Regions from separate parts of the Mesobacillus sp. QJM3NY_10 genome, predicted to be linked through region 1. Evidence: a T-box and tRNA genes for the amino acid it is inferred to sense, from the RefSeq annotation. Region 1 holds a T-box; the other regions hold tRNA genes.

The links. The T-box of region 1 lies ahead of asnS (asparagine--tRNA ligase). A T-box ahead of a tRNA ligase gene usually reads a tRNA of that ligase, here a tRNA-Asn.
Region 2: it encodes a tRNA-Asn, which carries the amino acid that the T-box ahead of asnS (asparagine--tRNA ligase) is inferred to sense. The anticodon was not compared.
Region 3: it encodes a tRNA-Asn, which carries the amino acid that the T-box ahead of asnS (asparagine--tRNA ligase) is inferred to sense. The anticodon was not compared.

Annotation. Positions count from the first base shown of each region.
Region 1 is NZ_CM149675.1:3,057,028-3,059,269, reverse strand. Features, by position in the region: gene AC0VX7_RS15405 (DMT family transporter) at 1-269, shown strand, start outside; T-box leader at 554-784, shown strand; gene asnS (asparagine--tRNA ligase) at 838-2,229, shown strand.
Region 2 is NZ_CM149675.1:176,956-179,197, reverse strand. Features, by position in the region: tRNA gene AC0VX7_RS01010 (tRNA-Ala) at 225-300, opposite strand; tRNA gene AC0VX7_RS01005 (tRNA-Gly) at 304-378, opposite strand; tRNA gene AC0VX7_RS01000 (tRNA-Lys) at 451-523, opposite strand; tRNA gene AC0VX7_RS00995 (tRNA-Gln) at 529-603, opposite strand; tRNA gene AC0VX7_RS00990 (tRNA-Tyr) at 658-742, opposite strand; tRNA gene AC0VX7_RS00985 (tRNA-Thr) at 837-912, opposite strand; tRNA gene AC0VX7_RS00980 (tRNA-Val) at 950-1,025, opposite strand; tRNA gene AC0VX7_RS00975 (tRNA-Glu) at 1,101-1,175, opposite strand; tRNA gene AC0VX7_RS00970 (tRNA-Thr) at 1,194-1,266, opposite strand; tRNA gene AC0VX7_RS00965 (tRNA-Asn) at 1,308-1,382, opposite strand; rRNA gene rrf (5S ribosomal RNA) at 1,462-1,577, opposite strand; rRNA gene AC0VX7_RS00955 (23S ribosomal RNA) at 1,724-2,242, opposite strand, start outside.
Region 3 is NZ_CM149675.1:3,801,613-3,803,854, reverse strand. Features, by position in the region: tRNA gene AC0VX7_RS19165 (tRNA-Pro) at 1-57, shown strand, start outside; tRNA gene AC0VX7_RS19160 (tRNA-Ala) at 75-150, shown strand; tRNA gene AC0VX7_RS19155 (tRNA-Met) at 173-249, shown strand; tRNA gene AC0VX7_RS19150 (tRNA-Ile) at 441-517, shown strand; tRNA gene AC0VX7_RS19145 (tRNA-Ser) at 535-627, shown strand; tRNA gene AC0VX7_RS19140 (tRNA-Met) at 652-725, shown strand; tRNA gene AC0VX7_RS19135 (tRNA-Asp) at 729-804, shown strand; tRNA gene AC0VX7_RS19130 (tRNA-Phe) at 838-910, shown strand; tRNA gene AC0VX7_RS19125 (tRNA-His) at 948-1,023, shown strand; tRNA gene AC0VX7_RS19120 (tRNA-Gly) at 1,030-1,103, shown strand; tRNA gene AC0VX7_RS19115 (tRNA-Ile) at 1,107-1,180, shown strand; tRNA gene AC0VX7_RS19110 (tRNA-Asn) at 1,194-1,268, shown strand; tRNA gene AC0VX7_RS19105 (tRNA-Ser) at 1,276-1,366, shown strand; tRNA gene AC0VX7_RS19100 (tRNA-Glu) at 1,370-1,441, shown strand; gene glgB (1,4-alpha-glucan branching protein GlgB) at 2,234-2,242, shown strand, end outside.

The DNA.
Region 1 (2,242 bases):
ATGTATGGCTTTATGCCCTAGGCTTAGGGATATTCCCGACTGTACTCGCCTATTTTGCATACTCCTGGGGCCTTGAAAGGACAGAAAGCAGTACTGCTGCAGTAGTTGCTACACTGGAACCGGTCGTTGCCACCATGCTGGGAATACTGGTGTATGGTGACAGGCTGGGCGGTCTTCAGATGCTCGGATCCGCATTGATTATCATATCTGTGATATCTATCAATATCTCATTTCCCATCAGAAAGCAAAAAGAGCACTTCACAGTATGATTCAGAGAAAGGAGCCTGGCTCAAACCCCGGCTCCTTTTTACTGTTCGAACTAAAAGCACTTTTTAGTTATTAGTTTAAGCTCAGCGCCAGCCCGAGGAAGAGAAGCGCATGGAACGAAAATCTACAGCAGAGTTTAACAGAGTCTTAATTTAAGTGAATTATTTCACTTAAGATTGTACACAATATTTTGAGGATAAATGTATATAAATTATGGGGCAACTAGACAAAGGATTATCTTTTGTGATAAATTATTACAGTAAAAATCCTTTTGAAAACTACATATTTTAGATCGATGAAAAGGAAAGTAGTTTTTGCTATATTCGATAGCGAGCCGGGGACGGTGGAAGCCTGGTGATGAAGCATAAATGAAGAACACCTTTGAGTTCTAACCGAAAGGGATATCGTGAGTAGGCTTAGACGTTTCCAGCACGTTACAGACTGGGTAGCAGTAGTAAGTTGGTCATTTTATGACAATTTGGGTGGTACCGCGGAAGTTCAGCCTTTCGTCCCTTTTTTGGGGATAAAAGGCTTTTTTTATTGCGAAAAATTACCATAAGGAGGCTAATTATGATTAAGACCGTAGTAAAAGATTTATACAGAAATCAAGAAAATTTTAAAGACAAAACTGTTCAAATTACAGGATGGATCCGTACTCTTCGTGATTCCAAAACGATTGGCTTTATGGAGTTAAACGATGGAACATTCTTTAAGAGTGTACAAATTGTTTTTGAAGATACCCTGGATAACTTTAAAGAAATTACAAAGTTGCCTATCAGTTCTTCTGTTTTAGTTGAAGGTGAATTTGTTCCAACTCCTGAAATGAAGCAGCCTTTTGAAATTAAAGCGACAAAAATTGTCGTCGAGGGATTGTCCGATACAGATTATCCTATACAAAAAAAGAGACATACCCTTGAATATTTGAGAACCATCGCTCATTTACGTCCGAGAGCCAATGCATTCTCAGCCGTTTTCAGGGTAAGATCTCTTGCATCTTATGCCCTTCATAAGTTCTTTCAAGACAAAGGGTTTGTATATGTACATACACCGATTATAACTGGAAGCGATACTGAAGGAGCAGGGGAAATGTTCCGTGTGACATCAATGGACTTGAACCAGCTTCCAAAAAACGAAGACGGAAAAGTGGATGAAGGTGCAGATTTCTTCGGGAAAGAAACCAACTTAACCGTGAGCGGTCAATTGAATGCGGAAAGCTTTGCTCTTGCTTTCCGTAATGTGTATACCTTTGGTCCGACATTCAGAGCAGAAAATTCAAATACGGCACGACATGCCGCAGAATTCTGGATGGTCGAGCCTGAAGTTGCCTTTGCAGAATTACCGGATATCATGGACCTTGGAGAAGAAATGGTCAAGTATGTCATTGATTACGTCTTTGAGCATGCACCAGAAGAAATGGCCTTCTTTAACAGCTTTATTGATAAAACGCTTATTGAAAGATTGCAGAATGCATTAGAATCCGATTTCGGAAGGGTTACTTATAGCGAAGCTGTTGAATTATTAAAGAACTCAGGTAAGGAATTTGAATACCCTGTTGAATGGGGTACGGATTTGCAAACGGAACATGAACGTTACCTTAGCGAGGAAATTTACAAGCGTCCTGTCTTCGTAACCGACTATCCGAAAGAAATTAAGGCATTTTATATGCGCGCGAATGAGGATGGCAAGACAGTTGCCGCGACAGACCTTTTGGTTCCCGGTATTGGCGAGTTAATCGGCGGCAGCCAGCGTGAGGAAAGAGAAGAAGTCCTTGCAAATCGAATTAAAGAACTTGGTATGTCAGAAGAAGATTACTGGTGGTATCTAGAGCTTAGAAAATACGGCAGCACAAAGCATTCTGGCTATGGAATTGGGTTCGAACGACTTGTCATGTATCTAACAGGAATGAAGAACATCCGCGATGTCATTCCATTCCCTCGTACACCAGGAAATGCAGACTTTTAATAAAATAGTAGTA
Region 2 (2,242 bases), 1.9 Mb from region 1:
AATAACAGAACTTTCTTGACAGCTTTGGCCTCCGCAACCTAAAACCTGTCACAATAACTGCTTTTTCTTGACAGCTTTGGCCTCCGCAGCCTGAAACCTGTCATAATTACTGCACTTTCTTGACAGCTTTAGCCCATAATCCTTCAAACCTGTCTTAAATAAAAAATAAAAAAAGCCATAAACCCGGTTGGATTTATGGCTGAAATGGTATTTATGTAGTGTGATGGTGGAGCCTAGCGGGATCGAACCGCTGACCTCCTGCGTGCAAGGCAGGCGCTCTCCCAGCTGAGCTAAGGCCCCATTTGGAGCGGAAGACGGGATTCGAACCCGCGACCCCAACCTTGGCAAGGTTGTATTCTACCACTGAACTACTTCCGCATGATTTTATTATAATAGATAAAACCCCTAAAAATAAAGGATTAAGTTCATTCTTAGGGGTCTTAACATGAGTGAGCCATGAAGGACTCGAACCTTCGACCCTCTGATTAAAAGTCAGATGCTCTACCGACTGAGCTAATGGCTCGTTAATGGCTGGGCTAGCTGGATTCGAACCAACGCATGTCGCAGTCAAAGTGCGATGCCTTACCGCTTGGCTATAGCCCAATGAAAAAATAAAAAGGACATTAGTAGCTTGTCCAATTTTAATATGTATTAAAATGGTGGAGGGGGACGGATTCGAACCGCCGAACCCTGAGGGAGCGGATTTACAGTCCGCCGCGTTTAGCCACTTCGCTACCCCTCCACATAAAGAAACTTCCTAACTAGGTACATGCTCAAAATCCCTTCGGGATTTCTCGCATCTTTCCGCTGAAGCTTATTCAGGGAAGTTAGAAAGATGGTGCCGGCAAGAGGACTTGAACCCCCAACCTACTGATTACAAGTCAGTTGCTCTACCAATTGAGCTACACCGGCAAGTTAATGAAGATTGTTTTCACTGAGTGAAAAATCATGGTGGAGGATGACGGGATCGAACCGCCGACCCTCTGCTTGTAAGGCAGATGCTCTCCCAGCTGAGCTAATCCTCCATAATTTTATTCGCTGATGTTTTCATCACTAGCATGAAATTAATGATGATTATTTTCGCTAGCGCGAAAAAATCTTGGTGACCCCTACGGGATTCGAACCCGTGTTACCGCCGTGAAAGGGCGGTGTCTTAACCGCTTGACCAAGGGGCCGTATAATAATATATTCAGAGCTTCCAAGCGGGCTCGAACCGCTGACCTCTTCCTTACCATGGAAGTGCTCTACCTGCTGAGCTATGGAAGCATTTTGCTGCCAGCTCAAATGACTTTCATCATTAGAGATAATGGCTCCGCAGGTAGGATTCGAACCTACGACCGCTCGGTTAACAGCCGAGTGCTCTACCACTGAGCTACTGCGGAATAATGGTAATTAACATAACTCTTGCAGATGATTCGGTTGCCTCATCTTAGAAGTTGTCCAAGATGAAAAAGCATAATCGCCCGGCGGCGTCCTACTCTCACAGGGGGAAACCCCCAACTACCATCGGCGCTGAGAAGCTTAACTTCCGTGTTCGGTATGGGAACGGGTGTGACCTTCTCGCCATCGCCACCAGACAATTTTTCAAGAACAATATTTATTATACTGTCTTTTATGCATTTTTCAAGAGGAAATTTTTAAGTTATTTTACTATCGCAAAAAACTTTATTCCCTCAAAACTAGATAATGTGTAAGAAGAATAAGAAGAAACGAGTAATCTTTTTTGGTTAAGTCCTCGAACGATTAGTATCAGTCAGCTCCACACGTCACCGCGCTTCCACCTCTGACCTATCAACCTGATCATCTTTCAGGGTTCTTACTAGCTTGCGCTATGGGAAATCTCATCTTGAGGGGGGCTTCATGCTTAGATGCTTTCAGCACTTATCCCGTCCGCACATAGCTACCCAGCGATGCCTTTGGCAAGACAACTGGTACACCAGCGGTGCGTCCATCCCGGTCCTCTCGTACTAAGGACAGCTCCTCTCAAATTTCCTGCGCCCACGACGGATAGGGACCGAACTGTCTCACGACGTTCTGAACCCAGCTCGCGTACCGCTTTAATGGGCGAACAGCCCAACCCTTGGGACCGACTACAGCCCCAGGATGCGATGAGCCGACATCGAGGTGCCAAACCTCCCCGTCGATGTGGACTCTTGGGGGAGATAAGCCTGTTATCCCCGGGGTAGCTTTTATCCGTTGAGCGATGGCCCTTCCATGCGGAACCACCGGATCACTAAGCCCG
Region 3 (2,242 bases), 740 kb from region 1:
TAGAGCACTTGGTTTGGGACCAAGGGGTCGCAGGTTCGAATCCTGTCTTCCCGACCATGCTACTTATTTTATATGGGGCCTTAGCTCAGCTGGGAGAGCGCCTGCCTTGCACGCAGGAGGTCAGCGGTTCGATCCCGCTAGGCTCCACCATATTCACTTTAAATAATAATTTGGCGGTGTAGCTCAGCTGGCTAGAGCGTACGGTTCATACCCGTAAGGTCGGGGGTTCGATCCCCTCCGCCGCTACCAATTTCAATCTGGTTGAACCTATTCAATCTAGGATATCCTGGACCTTTAGCTCAGCTGATTAGAGCAACGAGCAAGGCATCTATGAGCTTGCTTCGAGTTGTACCCATCGAGCTGCTGCTTGAATAGACTTTCTGAGATGGGGACAGACCCACTAGGATATTTTCACAACCTAGATCAATCCAGCTAAACATGGACCTTTAGCTCAGCTGGTTAGAGCAGACGGCTCATAACCGTCCGGTCGTAGGTTCGAGTCCTACAAGGTCCACCATTGCTTATTTTTAACACGGAGGTATACCCAAGTCTGGCTGAAGGGATCGGTCTTGAAAACCGACAGGCGGGTAACACCGCGCGGGGGTTCGAATCCCTCTACCTCCTCCATAATTTTAATATCATTAATATCGTCGCGGGGTGGAGCAGTCCGGTAGCTCGTCGGGCTCATAACCCGAAGGTCGCAGGTTCAAATCCTGCCCCCGCAATCTGGTCCCGTGGTGTAGCGGTTAACATGCCTGCCTGTCACGCAGGAGATCGCCGGTTCGATCCCGGTCGGGACCGCCATTTTTAATAATTACCAATAGCAATATTTATAGTGGCTCAGTAGCTCAGTCGGTAGAGCAAAGGACTGAAAATCCTTGTGTCGGCGGTTCGATTCCGTCCTGAGCCACCTTATTTAATTTAAATGAATATTTAATAATAATATGGCGGTTGTGGCGAAGTGGTTAACGCACCTGATTGTGGTTCAGGCATTCGTGGGTTCGATTCCCATCAGTCGCCCCATTTTTTGCGGGTGTAGTTTAGTGGTAAAACCTCAGCCTTCCAAGCTGATGATGAGAGTTCGATTCTCTTCACCCGCTCCATAAGGGCCTATAGCTCAGCTGGTTAGAGCGCACGCCTGATAAGCGTGAGGTCGGTGGTTCGAGTCCACTTAGGCCCATTTTTTGTATTATTCCGCAGTAGCTCAGTGGTAGAGCACTCGGCTGTTAACCGAGCGGTCGTAGGTTCGAATCCTACCTGCGGAGCCATTTTTATGGGGAAGTACTCAAGAGGCTGAAGAGGCGCCCCTGCTAAGGGTGTAGGTCGGGTAACCGGCGCGAGGGTTCAAATCCCTCCTTCTCCGCCATAAGGCCCCTTGGTCAAGCGGTTAAGACACCGCCCTTTCACGGCGGTAACACGGGTTCGAATCCCGTAGGGGTCATAAGGAAAGCTGTTAGCAATTATGCTAACGGCTTTTTTTTATGTTTTCAAAAAAAATTTGGATTCCAGAGAGACCATTAAGAAATTTTTCATTAATATTTATCTGCTTGCTATTAAATCATTTCAGCAAGCAGCATACACTTAGAAGAAGGTAAGATGTTCATAAATGAGTAAGATACAATTGTCTAATTAGTAAAGAAAAAAGGGTTACTTAAAAATTGAGATATATGCCCTGTTGTAAGGGGCAAAGGGAAAAACGTGTAACGTAAAGGAGTGAAAGTAATTCGTCTAATGGCCGAAGAAACGAGAATCAAGCCATAAATTAGCGAAGCTTAACATTCAATTAAATGATCCTTGCCTAGATAATCAATGCCCCAATCTGTACCCCTGGTTTCACATCTGTAGCAACCCTAACCTAGTAATTTCACCCCAAATCAATATCTAATCAATATCTAATCACTATCTCATCACTATCTGATCACTTCCTTGATACGATGAAAACGTTATCAGCCAAAAATATTTTCTCACCTATTTCCTCTATTAAACCTAATAAATTCAACTAATCCTTTTAATGAATCATTATTCAATTTCATTTTTCGTTCTCCAAATTTCGCGTAATTGGAAGATTTAGTACATTAAAGCGCTACCATTTGAGGGCTTTTGTCGAAATTCGGATTTTGATAAGAATTATTGTCGAAAGATTAAGAAAATGTTTACAAGGAATTCCTTCTGGAAACTAGAATACTAGTGAAATAGGGCGTTTTATTAGTTTTACAAAGGCAGGTGGAATGCATTGGTGATA